DNA from 4 places in the Mesorhizobium sp. LSHC412B00 genome. Region 2 is predicted to be linked to each of the others. Evidence: predicted binding sites of a transcription regulator. Region 2 holds the regulator's gene; each other region holds the start of a gene.
The links. Region 2 encodes PhoB, which activates phosphate uptake and scavenging genes when phosphate is short. Its sites were predicted from a motif close to TGTCATNNANCTGTCAT; they were not measured.
Positions count from the first base shown of each region.

Region 1 (5,846 bases), on a different contig from region 2:
GCGCCATGATCGTGGTGTTGAGCAGCAATCGGCCGACACTGACGCCGCCGATGCGGCCGACACCGCCGAACAGCGCCTCGCTGTAATTGTTCCAGACCTGGTCGCCGGGCAAAAGAGGCAATGGCGGCTTGAGGATGGTCTGCAGCGTCTGCGTGGAGGCAACGAAGGTGTAGTAGATCGGGAAAGCGACGATCAGGATGCCCAGGATGAGCACGGCGTGGGCGATGAGGGCGCGAAGCGGGGACTGACCAATCATCGCTCGCGCTCAACCGTAGTGGACTTTGCGTTCCACATAGCGGAACTGGATGGCCGTGAGTGAGATGACGATGACCATCAGGATGACCGACTGCGCGGCCGAATCGCCGAGGATCAAATTGACGAAACCGTCATTGTAGACCTTGTAGACCAGCGTCTCGGTGGCCTTGCCTGGCCCGCCGCCGGTGACGGCATGAACGATACCGAAAGTGTCGAACAGCGCATAGACAGTGTTGACGACCAGCAGGAAGAAGGTCGTCGGTGCGAGCAGCGGGAAGACGATGGTCCAGAAGCGCTTCGTCTCCCCGGCGCCGTCCATGGCCGCCGCCTCTATCAACGTCTTCGGCACCGCCTGCAGCCCGGCGACGAAGAACAGGAAATTGTAGCTGATCTGCTTCCAGGCAGCCGCAGATACCAGCAGGATCATGGCTTGGCTTCCGTTAAGCAAGGGATCCCAGGCGATGCCGAGACCTCTCAAGGCGTAGGCCAGCGAACCGATCGAGGGGTTGAACAGAAACAGCCACAACATGCCGGCAATCGCCGGCGCCACCGCATACGGCCAGATCAGCAGCGTGCGATAAAGGCCTTTGCCGCGCACCACCTTCTCGGCCATGACGGCAAGCAACAGGGCCACACCCATGGCGACCATCGCGGTCGCCAGAGAGAACACCAGCGTAACTTTGATCGAGTTGAGGTAGGCCGGGTCGGCCAGCACCTTGCGAAAATTGGCGAGCCCGACGAACTTGCTCTTCAGCCCGAACGGGTCTTCCCTAAGCATCGACTGGTAGAGCGCCTGCCCGGTCGGCCAGTAGAAAAAGATCAGCGTAATGGCGAGTTGCGGCGCCACCAGCAGGTAAGGCAGGGTCTTGTTGGGAAAGACGACGCGTGGAGACAGGGTGATTCCCTCGCTATTCAGGAAATCGTCCACGCGGGTCCGCGTGGACGAGGTTCAACTGACAATCGCTTCAGTTTCCGATCGCTTCCTGAATCGCCTTGTTGCCGCGTGCGACCGCGTTGTCGAGCGCCTGCTGCGCAGTCTGCTGGCCGGCCAGCATCTTCTCGAACTCCTCATTCTCGATGTCGCGCACCTGCGGCAGATTGACGAGGCGCACGCCCTTCGAGTTCTCGGTCGGCGCCTTGCCCAGCATCTGCAGGATCGGCGTCTCACGGCCCGGGTTCTTGTCATAGAAGCCGGACTTCTTGGTCGCCTCATAGGCAGCGAGCGTCACCGGCAGATAACCCGACTTCTGATGCAGATACTCCTGCACTTCGGTCTTGGACAGGTAGGAGAAGAACGCCGCGACGCCCTTGTATTCCTCGTCCGATTTGTTGCCGAACACCCACAGGCTGGCGCCGCCCGGCGTGGTGTTCTGGGGCGCGCCCTTGGCGTCACTATCATAGGGAAGCTGGCCGATGCCGTAGTTCATGCCCGACTTGACGATGTCACCGAGACCCCCCGACGATTCGGTGAAGATGCCGCATTCTCCGGCAAGAAAGATCTGCTTGGCTTCGGATGTACGGCCGCCATATTTGAAGGTGCCGTCCTTGGCCAGGTCGGCGAGCGCCTGGAAATGATTGACGAAGATCGGCGCATTGATCTTGAGCTCGACGTCGGTTCCGGCAAGTCCGTTCTGGTTGGTGCCATAGGAAACGTCATTCCAGGCAGCGAAGGCCTCAAGGTGGATCCAGGTCAACCAGGTCGAGGTATAGCCGCAGGAAGCGGCGCCGCTCGCCTTGATCTTCTTGGCGGCTTCCCACACCTCGTTCCAGGTCTTTGGCGGATTGTTCACATCAAGCCCGGCCTTCTGGAAGATATCCTTGTTGTAGTAGAGGATGGGCGACGAGGAATTATAGGGGAAGGACAGCATGGTCCCGTCCGGCTTCGAATAGTAGCCGACGATGCCGGGCAAATACTGGCTCTTGTCGAAGGTCACGCCGGCGCTGGTCAGCACATCGGCCACCGGCTTGATCGCACCTTCGGCGGCCATCATGACACCGGTACCCACGTCGAACACCTGGATGATGTCGGGCGCTTGCCCCGCACGAAAGGCAGCGATGCCGGCATTCAGCGTTTCGGGATAGGTGCCCTTGAAAACAGGGAGAATTTCATAGTCGCTCTGGCTGGCATTGAAATCCTTGGCGATCTTGTCGACCACCTCGGCATTGGCGCCGGTCATTGCATGCCACCAACTGATCTGGGTGGCGGTGAAGGCGGAGGTGGTGGAAAGCAGGGTCAAGGTGGCGGCAACACCGGCCGCAAAGCCGAACAACTTCATGTTTCATCTCCCGTTTGTCATTGGCGAAAGGGGTGCTCCCGCGAACGCAATATGTGTCGCTGATGACAATCGGACAACGGATTTGTTGCTGTTTCGTGAATTTCATACCCGGCTAACTTCGCGCCCCCTCGCCTTGCAACGAGGACAGAGAGAAATGCCAAGCCGGCTCAGCGATAGAATGGGGCATGGTGGGCCTGCAAGGATCGCCGACCGCCCAGCGATGCGTGAAGGGCCCGCGTGACAGCGCCACGCACCTGCACCGTGCGGCCGCCAAACCGGCGCTCGGCCAGATCGAGATCGGCCGAGCGGCATCGCGCCAGGCGCTGCTGTAACCGTGCGTCTGGAATGAGACAGGATCGCCGCAACGTACAACCCGAAAAACCCGCTGTAGTTGTAGTTCGCATAACCGATTCTTCGTCAAGCGTGGCATACTAATCAAGTGGACGGCTTGATTGCTGTGGGAGAGCAGGTGGGGCGAGATGCTGACGGTCTATAATTGTATCGTGCATGAGCACGATCTGAGACTGGTCGCACTGGCAGCGCTCATTTGCGGTATTTCTTCCTTCTCGGCGGTCAACCTGCTTCGCCATGTCGACCGCTCGAGCGAGCGCAACCGCTATACCTGGCTGATGATAGCAGCCACTTCCACCGGCTTCGGTATCTGGGCGACGCATTTCATCGCAATGCTTGCCTTTTCTCCCGGAATCCCCAACGCCTACAATACGGAAATGTCGGCGCTTTCGCTCGCCGGTTCCGTCGCCCTGACCGCTGCGGGCATGTGGATCGCCACTTTGCGCCGGGGCATCGACTACCCTCTGGTCGGCGGCGCGGTCCTCGGCGCTGGTATCGCCGCCATGCACTATATCGGCATGGCCGCCTTCGAGGTCGAAGGGCGCATCGTCTGGAACCCGCTGCTGGTCGGCGTCTCGGTGCTGACAGGCGTCACCCTCGCCGCGCTGGCGCTGCTGGTCGTGTTGCGACGGCCGTCCATGCAGGCCACAATCGCCGCCGCCATCCTGTTGACGCTGGCGATCTGCAGCCTGCACTTCATCGCGATGGGCGCGGTGTCGATCTTCCCGGACTCCTCCATCGAGATATCGCAGTTCACGGTCGAACCGATGTCGCAGGCCTTCGCCGCCGCTGCAGTCAGCATGGCTATCCTGGTGCTTTCAGCCGCAGCATTGTGGATCGACCTTCGCTTCCGGCGTCACAAGCTCGAGGCCGAGCGCATGCACGGCCTCGCCAACGCCGCCGTCGAGGGGCTGATCGTCTGCGACGGCGCCCGCATCGTCAGCGCCAATGACAGCATCGCCGCGCTAACCGGCATTGCGCCGGAAGTGCTGAACGCGATGCTGCTTGGCGACCTCTTCGGCGAACGCACCGCGGCCGGCATGTCCGACTGCAGCGGACAGGCACAGGAAGCCGAACTCAGAGCCCATGACGGCGCCACCATCCCCGTCGAACTTATCGCAAGGAGCATCGACTATTGCGGCAAGCGGCACAGCGTTGTCGCCGTGCGCGACATCCGCGAACGCAGGAAGGCCGAGCAGGAGATCCTGCGCCTCGCCCATTTCGACCCGCTGACCGGGCTCCCCAACCGCCGCAGTTTCTCCGGCCGGCTCGAGGCCGAAATTGCCGCAATGGACCGCGGCGGCAAGGGCGGGCATCTTGCGCTGCTGCTGCTCGACCTCGACCGCTTCAAGGAAGTGAACGACCTGTTCGGGCATGGCGCCGGCGATGCCATGCTGCAGAAGGTGGCGCTATGCGCCTCCGCCGTGCTCCGCCACGGACAGATGCTGGCGCGTCTCGGCGGCGACGAGTTCGCCATCATCGCTCCGAACCTTCCCGATCCGCAGGCGGCCGGCCGCATCGCCGAGGCGGTGCTGGCTGCCATGCGCGAGGAAAACCGGCTGTCGGTCGGTGGCGGCCTGGTATCGGCCAGCATCGGCATTGCACTTTATCCGCTCGACGCCGATGAGCCGACAATCCTGGTCAGCCAAGCCGACACCGCGCTCTATCGCGCCAAGGCCGAGGGCAAAGACACCTACCGTTACTTCGAGGCCTCGATGGGCGCCGAGGCGCGAGACCGGCGCGTGATGGAGCACGAACTGCGCCAGGCCATGGCGCGCGATGAGTTTCGCCTCGTCTACCAGCCACAAAAGGAGATCAGCAGCGGGCGGATGGTTGGGTTCGAAGCGCTGATCCGCTGGCATCATCCGCAGCGCGGCGACGTGTCGCCGGCGACCTTCATTCCGGTGGCCGAAGACAGCGGCGTCATCATCCAGATCGGCGAATGGGTGCTGGCGACGGCCTGCGCCGAGGCAGCGCGCTGGAAGAACCATCTCACCGTCGCGGTCAATGTCTCGGCGGTGCAGCTCCACAATCCGAATTTCAGCCGCAAGGTGCATGAAGTCCTGCTCGGCTCCGGCCTGACGCCCGGCAGGCTCGAACTCGAGATCACCGAAACGGCGCTGGTCAAGGACATGCCGCGCGCGCTGGCGACCTTGCGCCAGGTGAAGGCGCTTGGCGTGCGTGTGGCGATGGACGATTTCGGCACCGGCTACTCCTCGCTGTCCAATCTCCGCGCCTTCCCCTTCGACAAGATCAAGATCGACGGCTCATTCATCAAATCAGTCGACAGCAACGGCCAGGTGGCAGCCATCGTGCGCGCCGTTCTGGGGCTTGGCCGCGGTCTCGGCCTGCCGGTTCTGGCCGAGGGCGTCGAGACGCTGGGCGAGCTGAAATTCCTCGACGCCGAGGCCTGCGAGATCGGCCAGGGCTACTATCTAGGCCGGCCGAGCCCGATCGAGGCGTTCAGCGAACTGACCGGCGTCGCGGCGCCGGCGGCACACGACGACGCCAGCGTCAAACAACGCGGCGGCAGCATCTTGATGCTGCCGCCGGCGGCGGCCCTGCGCTCAGCCTAGAGCAATTTCAGGAAAAGTGTGAAACGGTTTTCCGTCCGAAATTGCGTCGAAACAAAAAAGTTAGCGCGGGTAGCCGTTTCGACGAAACGGTGAACCGCTCTAAGGGGCGAGTGCGGCCTCGACCAGGCGCTTGGCATCCGGTCCCGACCATTCTGCCGGTCCGTTCATATGCGCGATCAGGCAGCCTTCGCCGTCGATCAGCATGGTGACGGGGAGGCCTAGCGCCAAGCCACGCGTCTTGACGTCGTTGAACAGCGCCAGCGTCGAATCGCGGTAGTAGCCGAGCGACCCGATGCCGATATCGGCGAGGAACTTCTTCGGCTTCACATCGTCGCCGGCATCGACATTGACCGCGACCACTTCGAAGGCATCGCTGCCCTTTTCCTTC
Region 1 is NZ_AYWB01000012.1:59,736-65,581, reverse strand. Features, by position in the region: gene ugpE (sn-glycerol-3-phosphate ABC transporter permease UgpE) at 1-256, opposite strand, end outside; gene ugpA (sn-glycerol-3-phosphate ABC transporter permease UgpA) at 266-1,150, opposite strand; gene ugpB (sn-glycerol-3-phosphate ABC transporter substrate-binding protein UgpB) at 1,221-2,531, opposite strand; gene X757_RS1000000168085 (hypothetical protein) at 2,717-2,863, shown strand; gene X757_RS144175 (EAL domain-containing protein) at 3,011-5,458, shown strand; gene X757_RS144180 (TlpA disulfide reductase family protein) at 5,558-5,846, opposite strand, start outside.
Region 1: the regulator PhoB is predicted to act here: its motif matches at 2,594-2,610, upstream of ugpB (sn-glycerol-3-phosphate ABC transporter substrate-binding protein UgpB).

Region 2 (5,846 bases):
CCCTGGACACGATGGCGGGCGCCGTCGCGCGACCGCGCCGCGACATCGGGCTGAAGGCGCGCTATGCCGCCGAACGCCGGTTCCGCATCTATGGCGTGATTGCGATCTCGGTGGGCCTGGCGTTCCTGGCCATCATGCTGATCACCATCGTCTCGAAAGGCTACACCGCCTTCTGGCAGACGACGGTGACGCTGCCGGTCACCTTCGACGAGAAGGTGATCGATCCCTCCGGCAAGCGCGCGACCGACCCTACCGTGCTGATCAAGGCGAACTATCCCAAGCTCGCCGAAAACGCGCTGGTGGCCAAGCTCGGCATCGATCCGGCCAACAAGCCGATGATGCTGAAGCTCAAGGGCTTCCTGTCGGAAGGCGCCCGCGTCCAGCTGCGCGACATCGTCTCCGCCGATCCGTCGGTGATCGGCAGGACGCGTGACGTCGACATCCTGGCTGCCGCGAACCTCGACTCGGCCTTCAAGGGCCAGATCGACCTCGGCGTCGATGAAGCGCGCCGCAAGGTGTCCAACCAGCAGATCGACTGGATGAACAAGCTTAAAGCCGACGGCGTGATGGCCGAGCATTTCAACACCGGCCTGTTCACCTATGGCGCCTCCAGCCGGCCCGAAACGTCGGGCATGGGCGTGGCGATCATCGGCTCGTTCTACATGATGGTGATCGTGCTGTTGCTGGCGCTGCCGATCGGCGTCGCCGCCTCCATCTATCTGGAGGAGTTCGCCAAGAAGAACCGCTTTACGGACCTGATCGAAGTCAACATCAACAATCTCGCGGCGGTGCCGTCGATCGTCTTCGGTCTGCTTGGCCTTGCCGTGTTCATCAACTTCCTCGGCATGCCGCGCTCGGCTTCCTTCGTCGGCGGCCTGGTGCTGACCTTGATGACATTGCCGACCATAATCATCGCCACGCGCGCCGCCCTCGCCGCGGTGCCGCCGTCGATCCGCTCGGCGGCCCTAGGTCTCGGCGCCTCCAAGATGCAGATGGTGTTCCATCACATCCTGCCGCTTGCCGCCCCAGGCATCCTTACCGGCACCATCATCGGCCTGGCGCGTGCGCTCGGCGAGACAGCACCGCTGCTCTTGATCGGCATGGTCGCTTTCGTCGCCGATTATCCGACGACGCCTTTCGATCCGGCGACCGCGCTGCCGGTTCAGATCTATATGTGGGCAAACGAGGCTGAGCGCGCTTTTGTCGAGCGCATGTCCGGCGCCATCATCATCCTGCTCGTCTTCCTCATGGCCATGAACATCACCGCGATCGTGCTCCGGCGCCGCTTCGAGCGGCGCTGGTAGAAAAAAGGCAATTTGGTATGAACATCATGACCGAACAGTCCCTTGAGAATGCAGTGGGCGACAAAATGAACGCCAAGTCGAACGAAGTCATCAAGATGCGCGGCGACAAGGTCGGCGTCTTCTACGGCGAGAAGCAGGCGTTGTTCGACGTCAATCTCGACGTGCGTCAGAACCAGGTGACGGCGCTGATCGGCCCGTCCGGCTGCGGCAAGTCGACCTTCCTGCGCTGCCTCAACCGCATGAACGACACCATCGATTTGGCGCGGGTGACCGGCAAGATCACGCTCGATGAAGACGACATCTACGACAAGAACATCGATGTCGTCGAACTGCGCGCCCGCGTCGGCATGGTGTTCCAGAAACCCAACCCGTTCCCGAAGTCGATCTACGAGAACGTCGCCTACGGCCCGCGCATCCATGGGCTGGCCAAGCGCAAGTCCGACATGGACCAGATCGTCGAGCAGAGCCTGAAGAAGGCGGCGATCTGGAACGAGGTCAAGGACCGCCTGCAGGAGCCCGGCACCGGCCTGTCCGGCGGCCAGCAGCAGCGCCTGTGCATCGCGCGCGCCATCGCCGTGTCGCCGGAGGTGATCCTGATGGACGAGCCCTGCTCGGCGCTCGATCCGATCGCCACCGCCCGTGTCGAGGAGCTGATCGACGAACTGCGCCAGAACTACACGATCGTCATCGTCACCCACTCGATGCAGCAGGCGGCGCGCGTGTCGCAGCGCACGGCGATGTTCCATCTCGGCTATCTCGTCGAGGAGGGCGCCACCGACAAGATGTTCACCAACCCCGACGACAAGCGCACCCAGGACTACATTACCGGCCGCTTCGGCTGAGCCGTCCGGCGGGTGAATTTTCAGGCACGAGGACCAAGATCATGGGTGAACATACCGTCGCCTCCTTCGATGAAGAGCTCGGGCAGATCAGCAAGCTGATCGGCGACATGGGCGATCTGGCAGGCTCGATGGTCAGCGGCTCGACCAGGGCGCTGCTCAATTCGGACAATGCGCTGGCACAGCGTGTCGTTTCCGACGACGCCATCATGGATGCGCGCCAGCGCGAACTGGACGACCGCGCCATCACGCTGATCGCCAAGCGCCAGCCGATGGCCAACGATCTGCGCGCCGTGGTCGGCTCGATCCGCATGGCCGGCGACCTCGAGCGCATCGGCGATCTCGCCAAGAACATCGCCAAACGCGTCGGCACCGTGGGCTTGAGCGTCACGCCGCGCGACCTCTCGCACTCCATCGATGCCATGGCGCAGCTGGTGCTGATCCAGGTGCAAGGCGTCGTCGAGGAATATGCCGCCACCGATGCGGCAGCTCTTGCAAAACTCAGGAATGACGACGAGCGCATCGACGTCAAATACACGTCCGTGTTTCGTGAGCTCTTGACCTACATGATGGAAGACCCTCGCAACATCACCGCCTGCACGCATCTCTTGTTCTGCGCCAAGAATCTTGAGCGCATCGGCGATCATGTCACCAACATCGCCGAAAATGCGTATTATGTGCTGACCGGCCAGCAATTGCCCGCCAATCGTCCGAAGCAGGACGAGACGGCGATGGCCACGCCGGCCTGATGAGGGTGAACTGCCTATGATCGCGCCACGCATCATGGTCGTGGAGGACGAGGAGCCGCTAGGCGTGCTCCTCCGCTACAACCTCGAATCCGAAGGCTATCACGTCGAGGTGGTGACACGCGGCGACGAGGCCGAGATCCGCCTGCAGGAAAACGTGCCCGATCTCCTGGTGCTCGACTGGATGGTGCCCGCTGTTTCCGGCATCGAGCTCTGCCGGCGGCTTAGAGTGCGGCCCGAAACCGAGCGGCTGCCGATCATCATGCTGACCGCGCGCGGTGAGGAAAGCGATCGCGTGCGCGGCCTGTCCACCGGTGCCGACGACTATCTGGTCAAGCCATTCTCGACGCCGGAGTTCATGGCGCGCGTGAAGGCGCTGCTGCGCCGGGCCAAGCCGGAAGTGCTGTCCAGCGTGCTCAAGGTCGGCGACATCGTGCTCGACCGCGAGTCGCACCGTGTCTACCGCAAGAAGAGCGAGATCAGGCTCGGACCGACCGAGTTCCGGCTGCTCGAATTCATGATGCGCCATCCCGGCCGCGTGTTCTCGCGCAGCCAGCTGCTCGACAATGTCTGGGGCGAGACGATCTACATCGACGAGCGAACCGTCGACGTCCATGTCGGGCGCTTACGCAAAGCGGTCAACAACGGCCGCATGCCGGATGTCATCCGTACCATTCGCGGCGCCGGCTACGCGATCAGGGAAGACTAGGATGCTGCGCGTCGCGCCGTTGCCGGCCATTCAGGCGACATGCTTGCCGGATTTGGCCTGAATGCCCGGCGCGAAAATCTCCTGATCGACGAAGCCGAGCGCGCGCATGGCACAGCCTTCGCGGATCAGCGGCAGCTCGTTGGGCTCGGTGTCGAAGGAGATCGATTTCGAGTGCTGGCCGCCGGCGGTCTGGGCGATCGCTTCGCGCAATGCCGGCTCGATCAGGTCGAAGGCGGCGGCGCTGACGCCAACCATGGCGACAGGCGCCGGGTCGATCAGCGCAAACAGGCTGCCGAGGCCGAAGCCGAGCGCCTCACCGGCCTTGCGATAGGCTTCGCGCTCCGGGCCATCGGTTTCGCGGGCGCGCGCGGCGAGTGCGCGCATATCAGCGTCGCCGATATCGACCGGCTCGGCATCTTCGCTCATCATTTTGGCGCTGCGCCAGATGGCGTAGTTTCCGGCATAGGCCTCGACGCAGCCGCGCCGCCCGCAGCGGCAGAGCGCGCCGCCCGGACGGTGGATCATGTGGCCGAACTCGCCGCCCGAGGAATGGGTGCCGGTGAACAGTTCGCCTTTCAGCACCAGCCCCATGCCGATGCCGTGCGACAAGAGGATCGCGATGAAATTGTCGCGGTAGCGCTCGGGCTGGCGCCATTGCAGGGCCACCGCCATCATATTGCAGTCGTTCTCCATGGTGGCAGGAATGCCGAATTCCGCTTCCAACATGTCGGCGAAGGCAATGTCGGTCAGTGGCGTGATTGGCGACCACAGCATGGCCCGCGCCTGCGAATCGGTGATGCCCTGGATGCCCATGGCAATGCGGGCGATGCTCTGGACATCGAGGTCCGGGTCCGCGAGACGCCGCCCGACGATTGCTACGCATTCGCCGATCAGCTCGTCGCGCGGCATGGTCAGCGTGTCGAGCCGGCGCTGTTCTTCCGCGACCACCTGGCCGGCATAGTCGATGACGGTGACGGAGAGGAAGTTCAGCGACAGCACCACGGTCATGACCGCCGCCGCTTCCGGGTTGAGGCCAAGGCCGACCTGCGGCCGGCCGCGTTTCAGCGAGCCGGTCTCGCCAGGCTTGCCTTCAATCAGGATGCCTTCTTGAATTAGATCAGACGAGATTGCCGATATCGTCGAATGGCTGAGGCCGGTGGTCGCCGCAATCTCGGTCCGCGACGGCTGGCCGGCCCGGCGCACGGCCGAAATCACCATCGCACGGTTGCGACGGCGCAGATCGTCGTGGCGGATCCCAACCGACATTTGTTTTCCTCCCGGCCTCCTCGCGCCTCATGATAGTGAAGGCGTTCGACGGCACCAGCCAAATATTGGCAGACGCCGGCAGCCCTGTCATTGTTTATTGCGGAGCTCGAAAAAATTCGGCAACGCTATCAGAATCCATCATAATCGATGTTGACAGTGCCTTATCATTGAACCAGTATTTTTTCGAGGCTCGAAAAAATGGAGCCTCTTTGTGCAGGCCTTCGGGCCGGTTTTGTCGCGCCGTGGGCGGCGCAGGGAGGGTTATAATGAACAGATTTGCAGCCGCCATGCTGGCGGGTGTCGCCATGTCGCTGGCGCTGATGTCGGTCGCGCAGGCGAAGGACAAGGTCATCGGCGTGTCGTGGTCGAACTTCCAGGAAGAGCGCTGGAAGACCGACGAGGCGGCGATGAAAACGGCGATCGAAGCCGCCGGCGACAAGTACATTTCGGCCGACGCGCAGTCCAATCCCGGCAAGCAGCTGACCGACGTCGAAAGCCTGATCTCGCAGGGCGCCAACTCGCTGATCATCCTGGCGCAGGACGCCTCGGCCATCGGCCCGGCGGTGCAGAAGGCGCTGGACGAAGGCATTCCGGTCGTCGGCTATGACCGCCTGATCGAGAACAAGGACGTTTTTTACCTGACCTTCGACAACAAGGAAGTCGGCCGCATGCAGGCCCGCGAAGTGTTCAAGGCGAAGCCCGAAGGCAACTATGTCTTCATAAAGGGCTCTGGCTCGGATCCGAATGCCGATTTCCTGTTCTCGGGCTCGATGGAAGTGCTCAAGGAAGCCATCGACTCGGGCAAGATCAAGAATGTCGGCGAGGCCTATACCGATGGCTGGCTGCCGGCCAACGCCCAGAAGAACATGGAACAGTTCCTGACCGCCAACGACAACAAAGTCGATGCCGTGGTTGCGGCCAATGACGGCACCGCCGGCGGCGTTGTCGCCGCGCTGACGGCGCAGGGCCTTGCCGGAACGGT
Region 2 is NZ_AYWB01000015.1:53,944-59,789, reverse strand. Features, by position in the region: gene pstA (phosphate ABC transporter permease PstA) at 1-1,304, shown strand, start outside; gene pstB (phosphate ABC transporter ATP-binding protein PstB) at 1,322-2,146, shown strand; gene phoU (phosphate signaling complex protein PhoU) at 2,188-2,892, shown strand; gene phoB (phosphate regulon transcriptional regulator PhoB) at 2,909-3,598, shown strand; gene X757_RS142125 (ROK family protein) at 3,629-4,864, opposite strand; gene xylF (D-xylose ABC transporter substrate-binding protein) at 5,131-5,846, shown strand, end outside.

Region 3 (5,846 bases), on a different contig from region 2:
ACCCGCCTGCGCCTCTTCGATCGGTTGGCGCTCGAGGCCACGGAACGCGAGGATCTTGGAGATGCGCCCGGTTTCGATCTGCGTGCCGTCATGGTGGAGCACCTTGACCGCCTGGTTGGACTTCAGCGTGCCGCTCTCGATACGGCCGGTAATGATGCGGCCGAGGAAGGGATTGGCCTCCAGGATGGTGCCGATCATGCGGAACGGGCCGGGATGAACGGTCGGCTCCGGCACATGCTTGATGACAAGGTCGAACAGCGGCGCCAGGCCCTGGTCCTTCGGGCCTTCCGGATTTTCCGAGACCCAGCCATCGCGGCCAGAACCGTAGAGGATCGGGAAGTCGAGCTGCTCGTCGGTGGCGTCAAGCGCTGCAAACAGGTCGAACACCTCGTTGACCACCTCGACGTGGCGGGCGTCCGGACGGTCGATCTTGTTGATGACGACGATCGGCTTCAGGCCGACCTTGAGCGCCTTGCCGACGACGAACTTGGTCTGCGGCATCGGGCCTTCGGCCGCGTCGACCAGCACGATCGCCGAATCCACCATCGACAGGATGCGCTCGACCTCACCTCCGAAATCGGCGTGGCCGGGTGTGTCTACGATGTTGATGCGGGTGTCCTTCCAGTCGACCGAGGTCGCCTTGGCCAGGATGGTGATGCCGCGTTCCTTTTCGAGGTCGTTGGAATCCATGGCGCGCTCGGCGACGCGCTGATTGTCGCGGAAGGAACCGGATTGCCGCAGCAATTGGTCGACGAGGGTGGTTTTTCCATGGTCGACGTGCGCGATGATCGCGATATTACGAATTTTCATTTTGTGGTCTCGGGAGCGTTGCAGGCAGCAGGCCAAAAGGCGCCGCCTCTTTCGGTTGCGCGGCTCATACAGGGTTTTTCGCAATTGCGAAAGAGGAGGCGCACCACCAAATACTCATCAAATCTTAAGCATCTCGGTGTGAGATGGTTTTGTTAACCAAGGCGGGAACCTTTCTGGGCCCGGGTAGTTCGAAATTGATGACCGACAAACTCAACCGATTTTGGCCCCTCATCGCTTCGGTCGCATTCGCTGCCGTGCTGGCGGCCAATGCCGCTCAATCGGCCGCCACGGTGAAGGAAGCCAATCCGGCTTCGTCGTCCGACCGGACGGCCGAGCAGATGTTTGCCGACGCCCCTGATGGCGTCGACCCCGTGGTCACCGGCCCGGTCAGCGCCTCTTTCAAGCAGAGGCAGCAGGTTGCAGGCTGCGACAGCGCGGTGTGGCCGAAGATTCCGACGGTTTGCTACCCGGACTGACGGCTGCCCATTCCAGGCATAGCGATCCTTCGCACCGACCCAAAGGCTTACGCCGACCGCACCGGATCGAGCGTCACCTTGTAAAGCTCGATGTCGTCGCGATCCATCAGCCGCACGGTCAGCTGCTCTGTCGCCCCTGAAATGTCCACCAGGCCAAAGAACTGCAGGCCGGCCGAGGGTGGCAGGTTCTGGCCCTGTTCGGTGGTCGGCGCCTTGATGAATTTCAGCTCCGGGCCGAAGGTCATGTCGAAATCATTGGGACCGAAGGTACCGGCGTGGATCGGGCCCGAGACGAATTCCCAGAAAGGATTGAAATCCTGGAACCGCGCCTTGTCGGGGTTGTAATAGTGCGCCGCCGTGTAGTGGACATCGGCGGTCAACCAGACCGTGTTGGTGATGCCGGCAGTCTTGATGTAGCGCAACAGGTCGGCGATCTCGAGCTCGCGGCCTTTGGGCAGGCCATTGTCGCCATTGCTGATGGCTTCCGCGCCGACCTTCTTGGCGCCGTCGTCCCAGACGACGAGGCCGAGCGGCATGTCGGCGGCAATGATCTTCCAGGTCGCCCTGGAATTCGTCAGCTCGCGCTTCAGCCATTTCGTCTGCTGTTCGCCCAGCATGCGTGACTGCGGCGTCATGTCCTCCTGCATGTCGGGGCCGTTCGGGCCGCGATAGGAGCGCATGTCGAGGAAGAACACGTCGAGCAGCGGCCCATGCGCGATCTTGCGGTAGACGCGGCCGGGCTCGGACGGCTCGTAGCGGATCGTCGTCATCTCATGGAAGGCGCGCGCCGCACGCGCCGCGAGCACATGGATGGATTTTTCGGTGTAGCGGCTGTCGGCGCCGAGATTCTTCGAATCCGACCAGTTGTTCAGCACCTCGTGATCGTCCCACTGGTAGAAGGTCGGGCAGATGGCGCTCAAGGCCAGAACGTTTTTGTCCATCATGTTGTATTTCCACTGGTCGCGGTACTCATCCAGCGTCTCGGCCACCTTGCGCTTGCCGTCGATCAGGACGACGTTTTTCCACTTGCCGCCGCCAGGCAGGTCTACCTCGTCCTTCATGGCGCCATCGGCATAGATGGTGTCGCCGGAATGCAGGAAGAAATCCGGCGTGTGCCTGGCGATGGTGGCGTAGGTTTTCATGCCGGTCTCATCGATTCCCCAGCCCTGGCCGGCCGTGTCGCCCGACCAGGCGAATTTTATGTCGCGCTTCGAGGCGGGTGCTGTGCGGAAACGGCCGACGATCGGTTCGGAAACGGCGTTGATATCCGACAGGTCGGCGGCAGTCATCCGGTAGAAGATATCCTGGTCGGAGGCGAGGTCGGTAAGCAGGCGCTTGACCGTGAAGTCGCTGGCCGGCGAGGTATCGAGCGGCGCCAGCCGCGTCGCATTGGCGAAGTTTTCCGTCGACGACACTTCGAACATGACGCGCGAAGGCCGGTCGGTGCGCGTCCACACCATGCCGCTCGAGGCATCGACATCGCCGGACTGGACGCCATGGGTGAAGGCCGGGCGCTGGCTGGCGCGCGAATAATAGGGCAAAGCGAGCCCCGATGCGCCGAGCAGACCGGCGGCGCTGGCAGAGGTGACGAAAGCGCGGCGGGTCAACGAGATCTTGTTCATGGCTGTCTCCTGATGGCTTCGAACGGTGCCAGCAAGCTCCAGCTTCAATGTTTCAGCCACATCTCGGGAAGATGAAACTTTGATAACAATCGACAGGTGATCTCCGCCCTTGAGGGGGGAGATGTCGCCGAAGGCGACAGAAGGGGGTCGCCTCGCTTGGAGCGCCGACCTCTGCGCAAGAGGCTGAGTCCGGTCGCACGGACCCCCTCTGGCCGCTTCGCGGCCATCTCCCCCCTCAGGCGGGAGATTAGTACCGCGCCTTACGCCGCTTGCGGCTCCGGATCGAAAGCCGGCCTGCTCGTATTGATCAGCAGCGACAGACACGCAGCCACGATCGCCGTCATGCCGGCGATCAGGAAAGCCAGTTCGTAATTGCCCTGCAGTTCGCGCATGGTGCCGCCGAAGCCGGCGGCGGTGGCGGCGCCGACTTGGTGGCCGGCTACGATCCAGCCGAACACGATCGGGCCGCTGCGGTCACCGAAGGCCTCGTTGGCGAGCCTGAGCGTCGGCGGCACGGTGGCGATCCAGTCGAGACCGTAGAGCACGGCGAAGATGATCAGGCTGGTCGCCGAGAAGCCGGAATAGGGCAGATAGATCAGCGCCAGACCGCGAATGCCGTAGTAGACGCCGAGCAGCTTGCGCGGGTCGAAACGGTCGGTGAGCCAGCCCGAGAGCGTCGTCCCGATCAGGTCGAAAATGCCCATAAGCGACAGCAGGCCCGCGGCCTGTACCTCGGGGATGCCCATGTCGCCGCAGAAGGAGATCAGATGCGTGCCGACCAGCCCGTTGGTGGTGAAGCCGCAGATGAAGAAGGTGGCGAACAGATACCAGAAGACGCGGGTGCCGGCGGCGCGGCGCAGCGTGTTGAGCGTATGCGCCAGGAAATTGCCTTGCGATGCCGGCGATACCGGCGGCACGTCATCGGCCCCGGCGCCATAGCGCACCATGCCGATCGAAGCGGGACGCTCCGGAACCAACAGCCAGACCAGCGGCAGAAGACAGGCGGTGGCGATCGAGACGGCGGTAGCGACGGGCTGCCAGCCGCCCGACTGGGCGAGCGATGCCAGCAGCGGCAGGAACACCAACAGGCCGGTGGCGCTGGAGGCAGACATCAGCCCCATCACCAAGCCGCGATTGGTCTTGAACCAGCGGTTGACGATGGTGGCGCCGAGCACGGTGGCGACCGCGCCGGAGCCGATGCCGGAAAACACGCCCCAGGTGAGGAACAGGTGCCAGGGCTCGGTCATCAGTAGGCTGAGCGCGGTCGAGCCCGACATGATCACAAGCGAGGCAAGCAGCGTGCGGCGCAAGCCGATACGCTCCATCAATGCGGCGGCAAACGGCCCGGTCAGGCCGTAAAGGAAGATGCCGATCGCAGCGGCAATCGAAACCGTATCGCGCCCCCAGCCGAAGCTTTTATCCAACGGCAGCATCATCACCGAGGGTGCGGAACGAAGCCCGGCCGCGATCAATAGGCAAAGGAAGATGACGCCAACCACGACGAAAGCGTAGCGCTGGCCAAAGGGACGGGATTGAGCTATCATGTTACTGACCGGTACGTTGCAGGGTGAGGACATGTATACGTACCGATCGGTAACACGTCAATCGAGTCATACCATGCCAACGGACAAAAATATTGAACTGACCATCAAGGACGGTCATGCAGCCGCACCGCCCAAGGCTGCCAAGAAAATCCTCGACGTGGCCTACGACCTGTTCTACCGCCGCGGCATCCGGGCGATCGGCGTCGACGAGATCGTCAAGCGCGCCGGCGTCACCAAGCCCAGCCTCTACCGCAGCTTTCCCTCCAAGGACGAGCTCGCCGCTTCCTATCTCAGGCAATATGACCGTGAGTATTGGGAGCGTTTCGACGAAGCCGTGGCTGCCCATCCCGGCGACCCACGGGCACAGCTCAGGGCTTTCCTGACTCGCGTCGGCAAGCGCACGCAAAGGCCGGACTATCGCGGCTGCGGCATGACCAACGCGGCGGTGGAATATCCCGAACATGGCCATCCGGCGCGCGTCGTCAGCGAGGCCAACAAGCAGGAGTTGCGCCACCGCCTGCGCGCGATGGCCGCAGCGATGGGCGCTAAAGACCCTGACACGCTCGGCGACGGCCTGCTGCTGTTGATCGAAGGCGCCTATATCAGTGGCCAGCTCTTCGGCCTCGGAGGCCCGGCGGCAGCGGTCGCCCACAACGCCGACCTGCTGATCGAGGCGAGCTTGAAGAAATAACATTTCGAACGTTGGCGCCGCCCCTCACCTGCCGGCATCCTTTCCCGGAAATGGGGCGAGGAACGCTCTCATCACGATTTCGCCAATTGCCAGCGTTGCAAGGTTGTCGCCAGCGGCGCAGCCGGCCACTTTCTCCCGTTCAGGGGGAGAATTGCCCGGCAGGGCGATTGGGCGGCGCCAACGTTGAGATTGGCACGCTAGGCCGGCCGCAGATTTGGCGATAGGCTGGGGCGAACTTCACGGGAGACGTCCGCATGCGAACCCTGCTGCTTGTTCCATTCGCCCTCGCCGCCCTATCCCAAACCGCCCATGCCGACGGCATATCAAGCGTCTACACCGACCTCGACTCGCAAAAGGACTGCGTCACCTATGCGCAGGCGCAGGAAGGCGACGGCGAATGGGCCGAACTCGCCTGCTCCGGCTATCGTGGCTATCCCGTGCTGATCGCCTATGACGACGCCCGTGAATCGCTGTTCTACGGATTTCCGCCCGGCGGCGACATGACCTCGGTCTGGGAGAGCTTTTCCGGCTTCAACTCGTCCGGCGCCAAGGTCGAGTGGCGCATCGAGACCAAGGGCGACGTTGCCGTTCCCTTTGCCGTCATCCACCGCCGCTCGATCAGCAATCCCGAGGACGAGAACAAGCCGACCGAAGTGCTGCTCGTCGCCAAGGTCGCCCAGATGGAAGCCCGCGACGGCTGCAC
Region 3 is NZ_AYWB01000005.1:188,079-193,924, reverse strand. Features, by position in the region: gene typA (translational GTPase TypA) at 1-810, opposite strand, end outside; gene X757_RS152745 (hypothetical protein) at 1,008-1,286, shown strand; gene X757_RS152750 (alkaline phosphatase) at 1,334-2,908, opposite strand; gene X757_RS152755 (MFS transporter) at 3,169-4,452, opposite strand; gene X757_RS152760 (TetR/AcrR family transcriptional regulator) at 4,526-5,143, shown strand; gene X757_RS152765 (hypothetical protein) at 5,398-5,846, shown strand, end outside.
Region 3: the regulator PhoB is predicted to act here: its motif matches at 2,980-2,996, upstream of X757_RS152750 (alkaline phosphatase).

Region 4 (5,846 bases), on a different contig from region 2:
CACCGGCCTGACCATCAGCCGCGAACAGCACGATTTTGCCAAGGCGCGCATCCAGAAGGCCGGGCTTGCCGACAAGGTCGACATCAAGCTGCAGGATTACCGAGATGAAACGGGCACTTACGACCGCATCGCCTCGATCGAGATGTTCGAGGCGGTCGGCGAAAAATATTGGCCGGTTTTTTTCGGCAAGATGAAGGCGTGCCTGAGGCCCGGCGGCACCGCCGGCCTGCAGATCATCACCATCAACGAGGCCGCTTACGACACCTATCGGGCGCGGCCGGATTTCATCCAGCGCTATGTCTTCCCGGGCGGCATGCTGCCGACGCCGTCGATCCTGAAGACGCTGGGCAGCGACCATGGCCTTTCCCATCTGCGCGAGCGCGTCTTTCCGGACGACTATGCCCGCACGCTTGCCGAATGGCGCAACCGCTTCTGGGCGTCGTGGGAAAAGATCGTCCCGCTCGGCTTCGACGACCGCTTCAAGAAGCTTTGGGAATTTTATCTCCACTATTGCGAAGCCGGCTTTAGAGCCAGCTACATCGACGTGCGCCAAGTGGTCTACAAAGCCTGATCCGAAGCGTGATTGAGCGGGCGTATGCCCGCTCGTTTTCCCTGTTAGCTGCACGTTGCCTCAAAGCAGGATGCGATACTTCGCAAACCCGGATTCGCCCTCGCCGGCCGGCTCGATCTTGAGCGATTTCACCCCAGATATGAAATCCTTCGCTTTGGGGCCGGTCTCGAACACGACGCTGGTGCCGGGCAGCGGCGTGAACGACCAATTGTCGTCGGCCGAGGGGTTGATCGTGCCTTCGCTGACGACGTAGCGCACGATCACGTCGCGGTTGGTGTCCGGCGCCTCGTAGATGATCTTCGAGGCATTGATGTCGGGGAAATTGCCGCCACCGCCGGCGCGGTAATTGTTGGTGGCGACGACGAATTTCGCTGCCGGATCAATCGGCTTGCCGTCGAAGCTGAGGCCGACGATGCGGTTCGAGCCGGCATTGGCGACGCCACCCTTGGCATCGTATTTCGGCAGCTGCGACAGGTCTATTCCGTAGCTGACGCCATCGATCACATCGAAATTGTAGGACGGGAATTCGGTGTCGATGAGCGCCTGGTCGGCTTTGCCCGGCTCGATCTTCCTGAAAATGCCGGCCGACATTTCCAGCCATTCCTTCACTTGCGCGCCGGTGATTTCGACGGCACGAACCGTGTTCGGATAGAGATAGAGGTCGGCGACGTTCTTGATGGCGATGTCGCCCACCGGCACGTCGGTATAGTAGTCGGCGCCGTTGCGCCCGCCGGCCTTGAAGGGCGCCGCCGCCGACAGCAGCGGCACGTCCTTCCACTGCGTGCTTTTTAATATGTCCTTGAGGTACCAGCTCTGCGCCTGGTTGACGATCTGCACCGACGGATCGTCGGCGACCAGCGCGAAATAGGAATAGAGCGGCGCCGAGGTCTTGCCGACCGGTCGGCGGACATAGGCAAGTGTCGCCTCATGGTCCGCCTTCAGCGCATCGACGACGCGCTGGTCGTCCGCCACCGTCGGCTTGTTTGCCTTGTCGACGCGCTCGTAGATCGGCCTTGCCTCAGATGTGGCCGAGGCTACGCGCCATTTCGATCCGTCCCGTTCCAGAAGCAGATCGATCAGTCCCATATGCGAGCCCCAGAAACCGCCCATCACGGCGGGCTTGCCCTGCAGCGTGCCTTTCTCGGTGTCGACGCCTTCGAGCGCCTGAAAATCCTTCTTGCCGGGGAAGACGAGATGCTGATGGCCGGTGAACACCGCATCGATGCCTTCGACGCCGGCGACGAAGAAGGAGGCGTTCTCCATGCCGTCGCCCTGCTTGATATCGATGCCGGAATGCGAGAGCGCGATGACGATGTCGGCGCCCTCCTCCTTGATCTGCGGCACCCATGCCCTGGCCGCCTCGACGATGTCGCGCGTCCTGACATTGCCTTCCAGGTTCTTCAGGTCCCAGACCATGATCTGCGGCGGCACAAAGCCGATGATGCCGATCTTGATCGGCTGCTCGGCGCCCGACCCGTCCTTGATCTTCTTGTCGAGGATGACATAGGGCTTGAGGTAGAGCTTGTCGTCGCGCGGTTTGGCGGCAAGCTCGGTGCCGCGGATCAGATTGGCGCAGACGAAGGGGAAATTGGCTCCGGCCAGCACCTTGTCGAGGAACGACAGGCCGTAATTGAACTCGTGATTGCCGAGCGTCGAGCATTCATAGCCCAGCAGGTTCATGCCCTTCATGATCGGATGCAGATCGCCTTCCTTGAGGCCCTTCTCATAGGCGATGTAATCGCCCATCGGATTGCCCTGCAAAAGATCGCCATTGTCGATCAGCATCGCATTGGTGGCTTCCTTGCGCACCGCCGCGATCAGTGAGGCCGTCCGTGACAGGCCCATCGTGTCGTTGGCTTTGTCGGCGTAGTAGTCGTAAGGCAGCACATTCACATGGATGTCGGTGGTCTCCATGATCCTCAGATGCGCCTGATTGGCCTGCGCGCGGGCGGAAAACGGATGGAGCATGATCAGCGCCCCGCTGGCGGCCGTACCGGCAAGAAAACTACGGCGGGAGACGGGGTAATTGAGATGCGGCATTGGTTTTCCTTCCCAGCGACGTGACAAGATCCCAGCCCCGGGCGGAAGCTTCGCGCCGAAAACCGGCCATGTCCATCGGGAAGTCAGTCGATCAGCAAAAGGTGACGGCTGGATGAATATCCTTGGCCGCGGTTGAGAACCTCAGCCCTTGTCATCGTCGCCCTGGGTGATCAGCCGCGCGCTGCGCTGGCCGGTGAAATAGATCCATAGCCAGCTAAGCGACACCGAGAGCCGGTTGCGGAAACCGATCAGGAAGTAGATATGCGCCACGCCCCACAGCCACCAGGCAAGCCATCCCGTGAGCTTGATCGAGCCGAAATCGATCGCGGCTGCCCACTTGCCGATCGTCGCCAGGTCGCCGGCATGTTTGTAGCGGAAAGGCCGCGGCGCGCCATCGCCGGCCAGCCGCGCCCTGATCGTCGCGGCGACATGCTTGCCCTCCTGCTTGGCCGAGGGCGCCACGCCGGGCACCGGTTTGCCGTCCGGCCGCAAGACATGCGCGGTGTCGCCGATGACGAAGATTTCAGGACTGTTCGGCACGGTCAGATCGGGCTCGACCATTACCCTGCCCGCCCGGTCCACCGGCGCGCCCAGCCACTCTCCCGCGGGTGAAGCCGCCACGCCGGCGGCCCACAGGATGGTTCGCGCCGGCAGATGCGTATCGCCAAAGACGACGCCTTCGGCATCGAGGCGCGTGACGGCGCGGCCAAGCTCGACCGTGACGCCCCGCCGCTCCAGCGCCTTGCGCGCATAGTCGGACAGCTTTGGCGCGAAATTGGCTAGGATCCTGTCTCCGGCCTCGACCAGCACCACACGCGCCTCACGCGTGTCGATGTTGCGGAATTCGCCGCGCAGCGTTTCATGCGCGAGTTCGACAATGGTGCCGGCAAGCTCCACGCCGGTCGGGCCGCCGCCGACGATGACCAGTGTCAGCAGTGCCTGGCGCTTGGCCGGATCGGTCTCGCGCTCGGCCTGCTCGAAGGCGAGCAGGATGCGCCGCCGAATGGTGGTTGCGTCTTCAAGCGTCTTCAGCCCGGGCGCGAAAGGCTCCCATTCGTCGTGGCCGAAATAAGCATGACGCGCGCCGGTGGCGAGCACCAGCGTGTCGTAGGGAACAGAACTGCCGTCCTCAAGCACCACGCGTTTGCCTGGACGGTCGACGCCGGTGACGTTGCCGAGCAGGGTCGTCACGTCCTCGCGCTTGCGCAGCAGATGACGGATCGGCCAGGCAACTTCCGAGGTCGCCAGCGAGGTGGTCGCCACCTGGTAGAGCAGCGGCTGGAAAAGGTGATGGTTGCGCTTGTCGATCATGGTGATGCGCACGGGTGCGCCGGCCAGCGCCCGCGTGAGTTCGAGACCGCCGAACCCTGCGCCGACGACAACGACATGATGGCTGGTTTCACTCATCGCATTCACCCCTGTTTGTCTCTCTTTATCTAGTGATTTTTGTGCACCGCAACAATGTCGCGGCGCGCTAGACTGCCGCGCGTAAGGCTGCCCAGGACTCGTCGCCGGATGTCGCGAATGCCTATGTCGGCAAGCCTGGACGGGTATAGCCTTGCAGGGGCTGGAACCACGGGAGTGAAGCATGGCCAACGACGATGACAAAGATCGCAAAGGGCGGGCGCAATATTCTTCGCCGCCTTACTTCTTGCACGAACTCGATCCGGAATTTCGCGCGCCATTGACCGACTGGACCGATGTGCGCCGTTGGCGCAAGGCCGAGCGCGAGCGTCTGATCGCGGCACGGTTGGCGGTTTCCGCCGATGCGCGGGTGGCGATGTCGCGGGCTATCGCCGAAGGGCTCGACGCGGCCATCGGCGACATTGCCGGCCGCATGGTCAGCCTCTATTGGCCGTTTCGCGGCGAGCCGGACCTGCGGCCGTGGATGGCGTCGATCAACGAACGCGGCGGCCGCACGGCGCTGCCCATCGTGATCGAGAAGGGCCAGCCGCTGATCTTCCGCGCTTATGTGCCTGGCGACCGGCTGGAAAAAGGCGTCTGGAACATCCCTATCCCCGCCGAAGGCGACCCGGTGCTGCCCGACATCGTCATCTCGCCGGTCGTCGGCATCGACCCGCGAAACTACCGCCTGGGCTATGGCGGCGGCTTCTTCGACCGCACGCTGGCTGCCATGCCGTTCAAGCCATTGGTCATCGGCGTCGGCTACGAACTGCAGCGTATAGCCACCATCTACCCGCAGCCGCACGACATCCCAATGGATAGGCTGGTGACCGAGGCTGCTCAGGGCTAAGCCAGTTCCGGCTTCATGCCCATGGCGGTCCGGTCGACGATCTCGCGCAAGGCAAACGACGAGTTGATCTTGGTCACATGCGGCATCGCCGATAGCCACTCCTTGTGGATGCGCTCATAGTCGACCAGATCCTTGGCGGCGATGCGCAGGATATAGTCGTATTCGCCCGACATCAGGTGGCACGACAGCACATTGGGGCAGCGCTTGATCGCCGCCTCGAAATCCGACAGCGTCTTTTCGAATTGCCCCGACAGCGATATGTGCACGATCGCCGTCATCTGGTGGCCGAGCGCGGCATTCGAAAGCCGGGCGTGATAGCCGCGGATGGTGCCGGATTTCTCCAGATTGTCGAGCCGGCGCGAACAGGCCGACTGCGACAGGCCGACCCTTTCGGCGAGCGCCGCATTGGGTATGCGCCCATCCTTCTGCAGAGCCTCGAGAATGGCGATATCGATCCTGTCGAGCGGCATTTCTCGTGATTCCTGCGAAATTTCCTTGATTTCGCGCAACGATTATCGAAACGCGTGACCCCGCGCAAGCGCATTCGCAAACACCTGCGCAACGATTCGTGGTTCACTCGGTTGATACAGGGAACGAGCCCAAAGGGCCGGATCAGGAGAGAAATATGCGCGTCGGCTGCCCCAAGGAAATCAAGAACCACGAATACCGCGTCGGCCTGACGCCGGGCTCCGTCCGCGAATATGTCGCGCATGGTCATGAAGTGCTGGTCGAAAGCGGCGCCGGCGCCGGCATCGGCGCCGATGACAATGCCTACCGCGCCGCCGGCGCCACCATCGCCAGGACCGCCGCCGACGTGTTCGCCAAGTCCGACATGATCGTCAAGGTCAAGGAGCCGCAGCCCAACGAATGGGCGCAGCTGCGCGACGGCCAGATCCTCTACGCCTATCTGCACCTGGCCCCGGATCCGGAGCAGACCAAGGGCCTGCTCGCGTCCGGCGTCACCGCAATCGCCTATGAGAC
Region 4 is NZ_AYWB01000009.1:193,407-199,252, forward strand. Features, by position in the region: gene X757_RS146580 (cyclopropane-fatty-acyl-phospholipid synthase family protein) at 1-571, shown strand, start outside; gene X757_RS146575 (bifunctional 2',3'-cyclic-nucleotide 2'-phosphodiesterase/3'-nucleotidase) at 632-2,611, opposite strand; gene X757_RS146570 (NAD(P)/FAD-dependent oxidoreductase) at 2,753-4,018, opposite strand; gene X757_RS146565 (5-formyltetrahydrofolate cyclo-ligase) at 4,200-4,865, shown strand; gene X757_RS146560 (Lrp/AsnC family transcriptional regulator) at 4,862-5,335, opposite strand; gene ald (alanine dehydrogenase) at 5,491-5,846, shown strand, end outside.
Region 4: the regulator PhoB is predicted to act here: its motif matches at 2,713-2,729, upstream of X757_RS146575 (bifunctional 2',3'-cyclic-nucleotide 2'-phosphodiesterase/3'-nucleotidase).